Regions from separate parts of the Arthrobacter sp. MDT1-48-3 genome, predicted to be linked through region 2. Evidence: riboswitches for the same ligand, from Rfam matches in the RefSeq annotation. Region 2 holds a riboswitch; each other region holds the start of a gene.
What was found. Region 2 has a riboswitch for S-adenosylmethionine ahead of ACX80L_RS10865 (AmiS/UreI family transporter). Riboswitches for the same ligand answer to the same signal wherever they lie in the genome.
Positions count from the first base shown of each region.

Region 1: linked by a shared signal. The riboswitch ahead of ACX80L_RS07170 (ABC transporter substrate-binding protein) and the one ahead of ACX80L_RS10865 (AmiS/UreI family transporter) in region 2 are both predicted to bind S-adenosylmethionine.
Region 3: linked by a shared signal. The riboswitch ahead of ACX80L_RS05160 (bifunctional o-acetylhomoserine/o-acetylserine sulfhydrylase) and the one ahead of ACX80L_RS10865 (AmiS/UreI family transporter) in region 2 are both predicted to bind S-adenosylmethionine.

Region 1 covers NZ_JBTNDL010000002.1:497,071-500,335, reverse strand. Annotated here, with positions in the region: gene ACX80L_RS07175 (ABC transporter permease subunit) at 1-152, opposite strand, end outside; gene ACX80L_RS07170 (ABC transporter substrate-binding protein) at 149-1,798, opposite strand; SAM riboswitch class I at 1,904-2,002, opposite strand; gene ACX80L_RS07165 (helix-turn-helix domain-containing protein) at 2,050-2,355, opposite strand; gene ACX80L_RS07160 (APC family permease) at 2,352-3,265, opposite strand, start outside.
Region 2 covers NZ_JBTNDL010000004.1:201,193-204,457, forward strand. Annotated here, with positions in the region: gene ACX80L_RS10855 (GNAT family N-acetyltransferase) at 1-156, shown strand, start outside; gene pdxS (pyridoxal 5'-phosphate synthase lyase subunit PdxS) at 412-1,326, opposite strand; SAM riboswitch class IV at 1,587-1,698, shown strand; gene ACX80L_RS10865 (AmiS/UreI family transporter) at 1,738-2,355, shown strand; gene ACX80L_RS10870 (acyl-CoA dehydrogenase family protein) at 2,448-3,265, shown strand, end outside.
Region 3 covers NZ_JBTNDL010000002.1:40,070-43,334, reverse strand. Annotated here, with positions in the region: gene ACX80L_RS05170 (DUF1540 domain-containing protein) at 23-310, shown strand; gene ACX80L_RS05165 (VOC family protein) at 388-1,029, opposite strand; SAM riboswitch class IV at 1,173-1,289, shown strand; gene ACX80L_RS05160 (bifunctional o-acetylhomoserine/o-acetylserine sulfhydrylase) at 1,371-2,690, shown strand; gene metX (homoserine O-acetyltransferase MetX) at 2,697-3,265, shown strand, end outside.

The sequences.
Region 1 (3,265 bases), on a different contig from region 2:
GTGAGGCGGAGGACGAAGAACGTGAGGGTCACGGCCGCCCAGAGGACGAAGAGGCTGCCGGCCGCACGCTTCGCGATGACCTTGCCGGCGGTACCGGCCGTCGCTGTCGTGCGGGGTGCTGCGCTGAGGGAATCGAGGGAAGAGGTGCTCATTCTGAATCCACCGCCGTGACGTCGTAGAGGTAGGGGAGGGACAGGCTCGGTTCGAGGGTGAGGTTGCCGTAGCGGTCGCTCCGCAGCGCCACCTGGCTGGCCTGGTTGTAGAGCGGCAGCTGCAGGGCGTTGTCGCTCACAATCTGCTGCGCCTCGTAGTAGAGGCGCTCACGCTCGGCGGGATCGTCCGTGGCCAGGGCGTCGTTGAGGATGCCGTCGAGCTCGGGGTTGCGGAAGCCGGAGCCGTTCGGAACGAAGCCCGCCGATTCGGTGTACTCCGAGGAGAAGACGATCCGCAGCACGTCCGCGGTGTTGGTGTTCCAGTAGTCGGCGCGGAGGTCGTACGCGAAGTTGTTGCCGAGCTCGCTGACGGTCGCGCCGTCGCCGTTCTCGATCAGCACCTCGAAGCCGGCCTTCTTCGCCGTCGCCTGGATCTGCGTGACGAGCGCCTGGTGCGCGGTGGGCCACGCGCCGGGCGTGTAGGGGAAGTGCACGGTCAGGCGCTCGCCGTCCTTCACGCGGTAGCCCTCGTCGTCGCGCTCGGTCCAGCCCGCCTCGTCGAGCAGGCGGTCCGCCTCGTCGGGGTCCGGGTCGTAGACGTGCTCGAAGTCGGGGGAGTAGAAGCCCGTGGTGGAACTGAGCGGGCCGCCGGCCCGGGTGACGGTGCCGAAGTACACGCTGTTGATGCCCGCATCGACGTAGGCGCTGTGCAGGAAGGCCTTGCGGACGTCCACGTCGTCGAACGGTGCCCGGGTGGTGTTGAGGATCAGGTTGGTCGGGTTGCCGGGCCGGTCCTGCAGGATCAGTTCGACGTTCGGGTCCGCCTCGGCCTCGCCGAAGTGCACCGACGGCATGAGGTCGAGGGCGTCCACCTGGCCCGCCCGCAGGAGGCCGTAGCGGGTGGAGTCCTCGGGGACGATGCGCCACTCGATCTTCTCGATGTGCGCCGGCCCCTCGTGCTGCGCATACGGCGGAGCGGAGTTGTAGTCCTCGTTGCGCACCAGGCTGACCTTGGACTGCGGAACGTAGTCGACGATCTTGTACGGCCCGGTACCCACGGGGGCGTTGCAGTTCTCGGCCTGCGGCCGTTTGAGCGCCTCGGGCGATTCGATGCCGAGGAACGGCTGGGCGAGCACCTCGAGAAACGCGGCGTAGGGGCGGTTGAGGGTGACGACGGCGGTGGTCTCGTCCACGACCTCGGTGCCCACGTAGGGCTTGAGGTAGCCGCCGGCCGTGCCGGACTGCGTGTCGGGGTCGATCATGTGGTCGAGGTTGGCCTTGACCGCCTCCGCGGTGAGCTTCGTCCCGTCGGTGAACCAGACGTCGTCGCGCACCGTGAAGGTGTAGCTGAGGCCGTCGTCGGACACGGACCAGTCCGTGGCGAGCCACGGGTGGATGGCCCCTTCGCTGTCCTGGGACACGAGGGAGTCGAGGTAGTTCGCCGCGATGGACGCCTGCGGCATGTCCCCGTTGACGTGGGGGTCGAGGCAGGAGATGTCCTTGCCGGTGGCGAAGACGAAGGTGTCGTCCTCGCTCGCGGCTGCTGATCCTCCGCAGCCGCTCGTGGTGAGCACTAGGCCCGCCGCGACGGCGAGCAGGGCGAGGGTGCGGGGTGGACGGGGAGTGCTGGGGCTTGCTGTTCTCACGCGTGGCTCCTGAATCATCGCCCGATGGAGGGTGATACAGGTCAGCCAGTAGTCGCCCCGGGCGTGCCGGAGCACGGAAGGGCAGACCAACGAAAGCGTGTAGCTTCTCCATCGGTCCTGGCAGTAGCACCGTTCCCCGTTGCTACACGGGGAGGGTTGCTGCGGCGTCGTCGATCCAGGTCTCTCGGCCGCTCGGGATGGTTATGGCTACAGCTAAGCGCACCGGAGGGCGGGGGCGCCAGTGGTGCCCGTCATATTCGGTCACGCGGCGCTCCGGGACGGTTTCCCCCGATGCCCGACAGCTGCACCAGGAGTTCCACCTTGCGGCCGAGCGCGAAGCCGCTGAGGTCCGGCAGCCGCACCAGGTACTCGTCCTCGACCAGCAGGTTCAGGAGCCGGTAGGTGGTGGCCTTCGGCAGCCCGAGGTTGCGGCTCACCTCCAGCCCGGTGACCCCGGGTCCGCACCGCGCAACCTCCTCGAGCACCGCGAGGGCGCTCCGCACCGCTTTGGGCTGGCGGGCCCGCAGGCCGACGTCGTCGGGCCGGTCCGTGGTCATGGGGCATCGCCCGCGGCAGTGTTCCGACCACCTCCGAGCACGGCGTCCTGCGTGGGCACGTCGTAGAGCCCGAGGACGGGGTCCGCCGACCGGTGACGGCGGTGCAACAGGAACCAGAGCAGCGCGGTGGCCAGCAGGATGCAGAAGATCCAGCCGCTCGCGCTACGGCCCGCACCCGCGAGGGTGATCCGATAGGCGACGAGGGCACCCGCGAGTGCCACCGAGGTGAGCCCGGCCGCGAGCGCCGGCCGGAGGGTCAGCTCGCCGATGCGCCGCAGGAAGACCGGCGCTGCACAGCACGCCAGCAGATAGGCGGTGACGTAGGCGGTGGCTGCGGTGCCGAGGAGCTTGTTCATCGCCTCGCCCGTTCCGAGGCCGAGCAGGATCAGCGTCGCCGGAACGACCGTCACCACGGGCATGGCAGCCAGGACGGCGTGGACGGGCGTCCGGAACCGGAGGTGGGCGTGCCCGAGCCAGGCGGGCAGGACATCCTCCCGGCCCATGGTCAGCAGCACCCGGGCCAGTGCGGTGGCGCACGCGAGCGTGCACGCGAAGAAGGACAGCGCGGCGCCGGCGTCGAGCAGGGGGACCAGCCACGGGAGGCCCGCAGCCCCCATCGCGGGACCGAAGACCTGCGACCCGTCGTCGTCCAGCGGGGGCACGGATTGCAGCAGGACCCGTTGGGCCAGGGCTGCCACGACGTACAGCACACCCCCGCCGGCGGCACTCCAGAGCAGCACTCGGGGAATGGTCCGCAGCGGCCTGCGCGTCTCGGCGCCCAGGACGGTGGCGCTCTCGAAGCCCACGAAGGCCATCAGGGCCAGGACGGCGCCCGTCGCCAGGCCGCTGAATCCCGGGTCCGGCACGGCGGCCCGGACGTCGACGTCGGGCAGGGCCTCGCGTGGGACCG
Region 2 (3,265 bases):
CTCGCCACGGCCCTGCTGAGCGCCACGGCGCGGGCCGCACTGCAGGCCGGTGCGGTGGACCTCGCCGTCAACGCCATACCGCAGGGCTACGAGTTCTTCTCGAAGCGGGGCTTCACACTGCTCGGACGCGGCAGGACCTACGCGCTGCACCTCTGACCGGCTGCGGCCCGACGGTGGACGCATGACAGCCGAGCCGCGTCCCCCCCGCCGACGGTGATGTCGGAGGTGCGTGGGCCCGGTCCCGGCGGGACCGCGCCCGGGCGTTCGGGGCGACGGCCGAGGACATCCTCGGGGACCTCCTCGGGGACCGCGAGGCCCCGCGAGGCACTGACGCCGTCGCCGCCTCCGCGGGAAACGGCAGAGGACCGCGCCCTACCGTTCGCGTTCCTCTCCACCGCCCGTGCTGTGCTGCTACCAGCCGCGCTCGGCGAGGCGGTGCGGCTGCGGGATCTCGTCGACGTTGATGCCGACCATGGCCTCGCCCAGACCGCGCGAGACCTTGGCGATCATGTCCGGATCGTCGTGGAACGTGGTCGCCTGGACGATCGCGTTGGCGCGTTCGGCCGGGTTGCCCGACTTGAAGATGCCGGAGCCGACGAAGACGCCGTCCGCGCCGAGCTGCATCATCATGGCCGCGTCCGCCGGGGTCGCGATGCCGCCGGCGGTGAACAGGACCACGGGGAGTCGACCGGCGGAGGCGACCTCCTTCACCAGCTCGTAGGGCGCCTGGAGTTCCTTCGCGGCGACGTACAGCTCGTCCTCGGCCATGGAGGAGAGGCGGTTGAGCTCCGCGCGGATGGTGCGCATGTGCATCGTGGCGTTCGAGACGTCGCCGGTGCCGGCCTCGCCCTTCGAGCGGATCATCGCAGCGCCCTCGGTGATGCGCCGCAGTGCCTCACCGAGGTTGGTCGCACCGCAGACGAAGGGGACGGTGAACTTCCACTTGTCGATGTGGTTCGCGTAGTCGGCGGGCGTGAGGACCTCGGACTCGTCGATGTAGTCGACCCCGAGGGACTGCAGGACCTGCGCCTCCACGAAGTGGCCGATCCGGGCCTTGGCCATGACCGGGATGGAGACGGCCTCGATGATGCTGTCGATCATGTCGGGATCGCTCATGCGGGACACGCCGCCCTGGGCGCGGATGTCCGCGGGAACCCGTTCGAGCGCCATGACCGCTACCGCACCGGCGTCTTCGGCGATGCGGGCCTGCTCTGCTGTGACGACATCCATGATGACGCCGCCCTTGAGCATTTCGGCCATCCCGCGCTTGACCCGGTTGCCGCCGGTCTGTGCTGTGGTTGCCGAATTGTCTTCAACGGTGGACACGACTTGCCCCTAAAGGTAGATAAAAGCTGACCCTTCATGATACGCCGCCGCAGGACGCCCTTCCGGTCGCGGCCGCCGCCCCGGTCCCGGCCGTTCCCGCGGGCTCCGGACCCCGGCGCGGGACCGCGCACGTCAGCGATCCGACAGCTATCCGGCAGCGATCCGGCAGCGATCCGGCAGCGTCACACGGCGTCACGCGGCGGAATGCCGCGTCTTCCTGCTGGAAAGCGGACGATATGCCGCCTACGCTCGGAGCCACAGATCAAGAGTTCCGACGCGAAGCCCTGGCTCGTCGGACGGCAACCCCCTCCGTGGCGGGGTGCCCCAGGTGAAGATCCGGCCCCGTGCATCAGCGCGGGGCAAGCACGGCGCGGACCTCCAGCGGTTCCGCGTCCCGTCGATGGGACATCCATGTCGTACATCTGCCTGCTGCTCTCGGGAGCAGCCCTTCTGATCAACGGACTCGGCCTCCTCGGCCGGGTCCCGCCACGTGACGCGGGATTCCTCAATCTCGCGGTCGGTGTGCTCCAGCTCGTCCTCGCAACGGTCGTCGCAGCGACCGGGGCGCCGGATCCTGCCGCGTTCAGCACGGCGAGCGGGATCTTCCTCTTCGGGCTCACCTACCTGTACGTGGGTCTCGGCTCCGTCGCGGGTCTGGGCTCCGCCGGCGTCGGCTGGTTCTGCGGGCTCGTCGCCGTGCTCGCCGTCGTCTTCGCGGCCACGTCGCTGGACACCGACCCGCTCGGCTCGGTGCTCTGGCTCGCGTGGGCGGTGCTGTGGGGTCTGTTCTTCCTGATCCTCGCCCTCGACGCCGTCCGTCTGACCCGGGTCACCGGCTGGAGCGCGATCCTGGTCGGAACCGCCAGCACCGTGATCCCCGCCGTCCTCGGCCTCAACGGGGCCTGGCCCGTCGGCGGAGCCTCCGCCGTCGGCGCCGCGGCCGTCATCGGCGCACTGTTCGTCGGCGCCGGCGTCGCCGGTTCCCGTCCGGCGAGAACGGCCGTCCCCCGGGTCGCCGTCCACGCCTGATCTCCCCGCCCCCGCCCCCTCCCAGCCCCACTCCCAGCCCCACTCCCAGCCCCACTCCCAGCCCCACTCCCAGCCCGATCGGAAGGCCCACCATGACCACCCTGACGCACACTTATCCCACCGCGGACGCCGACTACGAACTCCTCGCGGCCCGCTTCCGACCCCTCTTCGCACGCATCGCAGACGGCGCATCGCGCCGCGAACAGGAGCACGAGCTGCCCCGGCAGGAGATCCGCGCCCTGATCGACGCCGGATTCGGGGCACTGCGGGTACCGGTCGCCGCCGGCGGGTTCGGCGCCTCGCTCCCGCAGCTGTTCCGCCTCCTCACCGAACTGGCCGCCGCCGATTCGAACATCCCCCAGGCGCTGCGCGCCCACTTCGCGTTCGTGGAGGACCGCCTCGTGTCCGCCGGTCCCCAGCGCGACGTATGGCTCCAGCGCTTCGTGGACGGCGAGATCGTGGGCAACTCCTGGACGGAGGTCGGCACCGTCACCATCGGTGACGTGATCACCAAGGTGAGCCCGGACCCGGGCAGCACCCACGGCGACTTCCGCATCAGCGGCACGAAGTACTACTCGACCGGCAGCATCTTCGCGGACTGGATCGACACGTTCGCCCAGCGGACGGACAACGGTGTCAAGGTCATCGCGGTGGTCAGCACGCACCAGGAGGGCGTCACGCACGGGGACGACTGGGACGGCTTCGGCCAGCAGACCACCGGCTCGGGTACGTCCACCTTCGACCGCGCCCGCGTCGAGGCCGGGAACGTCATCGACTTCGACACCCGGTTCAAGTACCAGACGGCCTTCTACCAGGCGGTGCTGCTGGCCGTCCTCGCGGGCAGCATCACCGCGGCCGAGCGGGACGTCGCGCGAGAGGTACGGAACCGCACGAGGATCTTCAGCCACGG
Region 3 (3,265 bases), on a different contig from region 2:
ACCGGACCAGCCAGGAGGAATCATGAGCGTCGTCACCAGTGTCTCTGAATGCAGCGTCCACAACTGCTCCTTCAACCACGACGGCTGCACCGCCGTCGCCATCACCGTGTCGGGCAGCGAGGAACACGCGTCCTGCGCCACGTTCATCGACACGTCCATCAGCGGCGGACTGCCCAAGATGCTCGCGCACGTCGGAGCGTGCCAGCGATCCGAGTGCAGCTACAACCACGACCTGCTGTGCAGCGCCCCGGCCGTCAAGGTGGGCCCCGGCGCCGAGGCCGCGGACTGCCTGACCTACACCCACGCCTGATCACTCCTCACCACAGCAGCGACACAGCAGAAGGGACCGGACATCATGTCCGGTCCCTTCTGCGTCCGCGGCGGAGGTCAGATCTCGATGCGGCCGTCGGCGGTCTCGAAGGTCACGGACATGATGCCCGGGGTGCCGTTGGGTGCGATCCACTGGACCTGGACGCCGTCGAGGGTCTCCTCGACCTCCGTGCCGAGCCATTCCGTGACGCGCTCGGACGAGCCGGCGATCGTGAGGCAGTCCAGCTTGACCGTCGCAGGACGGGCCTTCGACGGGTGCAGGGACTCGGTGCCCTCGTCCCAGCGGAGCAGATAGGGCACCTGCGGATCCGCGATGAGGCCCTTGATGCCGATCTGCTGCCAGGTCAGCTCCTGGCCGTCCGGGAACTTGCGGTTGCCGGGAACCGCACCGCGGCCGAGCCGCTCCTCGAAGGGTCCCAGGTCGTCGACGGCGACGCACCAGCCCATCCAGCCTCCACCGGCCTCGGAACGCGCCCGCACGGCCTGGCCGAACGGCGCCTTGTCCGACGCGGGGTGGTTGAGGACCTCGACGACCTCCAGGTACTGGCCGTTGACCAGCGGGAAGATCATGTTGCGGGTGCCGAAGCGGGGGTGCACACCGCCCTTCACCGGTTCCATGCCGAGCCTGGCCGAGATCCGGTCGGCGGTCGCAGCAAGTCCATCGGGTTCGCAGGCATAAGAGACGTGGTCCAGGCGCATGCCGATATTTTGGCACTAAGTGATCTGCGTCTCGACTAAGGCTTGCCTTACCCGTTCGACCGACCGCCGAAGGGGGTGAGCCGCTCCTTCACGGAGGGTCACACGGGTTGCCGGATACGCCCCGATGGGCTTTCATGAATGCAGGTCATGAGTGCCAGCACGAAGCCCCGGCTTGCTGGCCGGCAACCCTCCAACCGCGGTGGGGTGCCCCGGGTGAAGACCAGGTTCGGCGCCACACCGGCGTCGTGCAAGCGCGGGCTCCTGCGGGCCCGGTCTCCTGGAACGGCGTCCACCGACGGGAGCATCGGAACCCGGCGGAGCCCCTTCCTACAGGGAGCACCATGTCCGACGATTGGTCCTTCGAGACACGCCAGATCCACGCCGGCCAGGTGCCGGACACCGCCACGGGAGCGCGTGCGCTGCCCATCTACCAAACGTCGTCATTCGTCTTCCCGAGTGCCGAGAGCGCCGCGAACCGGTTCTCACTGACGGAACTCGCGCCCATCTACACGCGCATCGGCAATCCCACGCAGGAAGCGGTGGAGACGCGGATCGCGAGCCTCGAGGGCGGCGTCGGCGCGCTGCTCCTGGCCTCCGGCCAGGCGGCGGAGACCTTCGCGGTGCTGAACATCGCCGAGGCGGGTGACCACATCGTGGCGAGCCCGAGCCTCTACGGCGGCACGTACAACCTCTTCAAGCACACGCTGAAGAGGTTCGGTATCGAGACGACCTTCGTCGAGGACCCTGACGACCTCGAGCAGTGGCGCGACGCCGTCCGGCCGAACACCAAGCTCTTCTTCGGGGAAGTCGTGTCCAACCCCCGGCAGGACGTCCTCGACATCGAGGGCATCAGCGCGGTCGCGCACGAGAGCGGGATCCCCCTGATCGTGGACAACACGCTGTCCACGCCGTACCTGATCCGGCCCATCGAGTGGGGTGCGGACATCGTGGTGCACTCCGCGACGAAGTACCTCGGGGGGCATGGCAATGCCATCGCCGGCGTCATCGTCGATTCGGGGAACTTCGACTTCGCCCAGTACCCCGAGCGCTTCCCGGGCTTCAACACCCCGGACGAGAGCTACCACGGACTCGTCTACGCACGGGACCTCGGTGTCGGCAGCGCCCTCGGCGCCAACCTCGCCTACATCCTCAAGGCCCGCGTCCAGTTGCTGCGCGACCTCGGCTCGTCCGTGTCGCCGTTCAACGCCTTCCTCATCGCGCAGGGTCTGGAGACCCTCAGCCTGCGCGTGGAGCGCCACGTGCAGAACGCCCAGGCCGTCGCCGAGTGGCTCGAGGGGCACGACGACGTCGAGCGCGTCTCCTATGCGGGCCTCGCCTCGAGTCCCTGGTACGAGCGCGGCAGGAAGTACGGGCGGAACAACGGCACGGGCGCGATCGTCAGCTTCGACATCGTCGGGGGACTCGAGGCCGGCAAGCGCTTCGTCGACGGGCTGGAACTCCACTCGCACGTCGCGAACGTGGGCGATGTGCGCTCGCTCGTGATCCACCCGGCGTCCACGACCCACAGCCAGCTGGGGGCGGAGGCGCAGCTGACCGCCGGAGTGCGCCCGGGCCTCGTGCGCCTCTCCGTGGGCCTCGAGAACATCACCGACATCCTCGCCGACCTCGACGCGGGCTTCCGCGCCGCCAAAGGAGCCTAGCCCTTCGTGACGACCTACCCTCCTGCTCCGCTGCACCCCGGGATCGACGGCGCACGCCCTCCGGGGGACGGGCTCCTGCGCATCGCGCCGATCGGTCCGCTGGCCCTGGAGACGGGCGGCACGCTGCCGGACGTGCAGCTCGCCTTCGAGACCTGGGGCCGGCTGAACCGGGACGGGTCGAACGCCGTGCTCGTGCAGCATGCCCTGACCGGCAGCTCGCACGCGGCACGCGGCGACTCGGAGGAGGAGGGCTGGTGGGATTCGCTCGTGGGTCCCGGCCGCACGGTGGACACCGACCGGTACTTCGTGGTGTCGATCAACATGCTGGGAGGCTGCTACGGCTCGACGGGGCCGGCCAGCCTCGCGCCCGACGGGACGCCGTGGGGCTCGCGCTTCCCCCTGATCACCATCCGGGACTCCGTCCGGGCCGAGGCCCTGCTGGCCGACCGGCTCGGCATCGGCCGGTGGCACTCGGTCCTCGGCGGCTCGATGGGCGGGGCGCGCGCCCTCGAATGGGCACTCATGTATCCGCAGCGCGTTCAGCGGTGCGCCGTCATCGCCTGCACCGCCGCCAG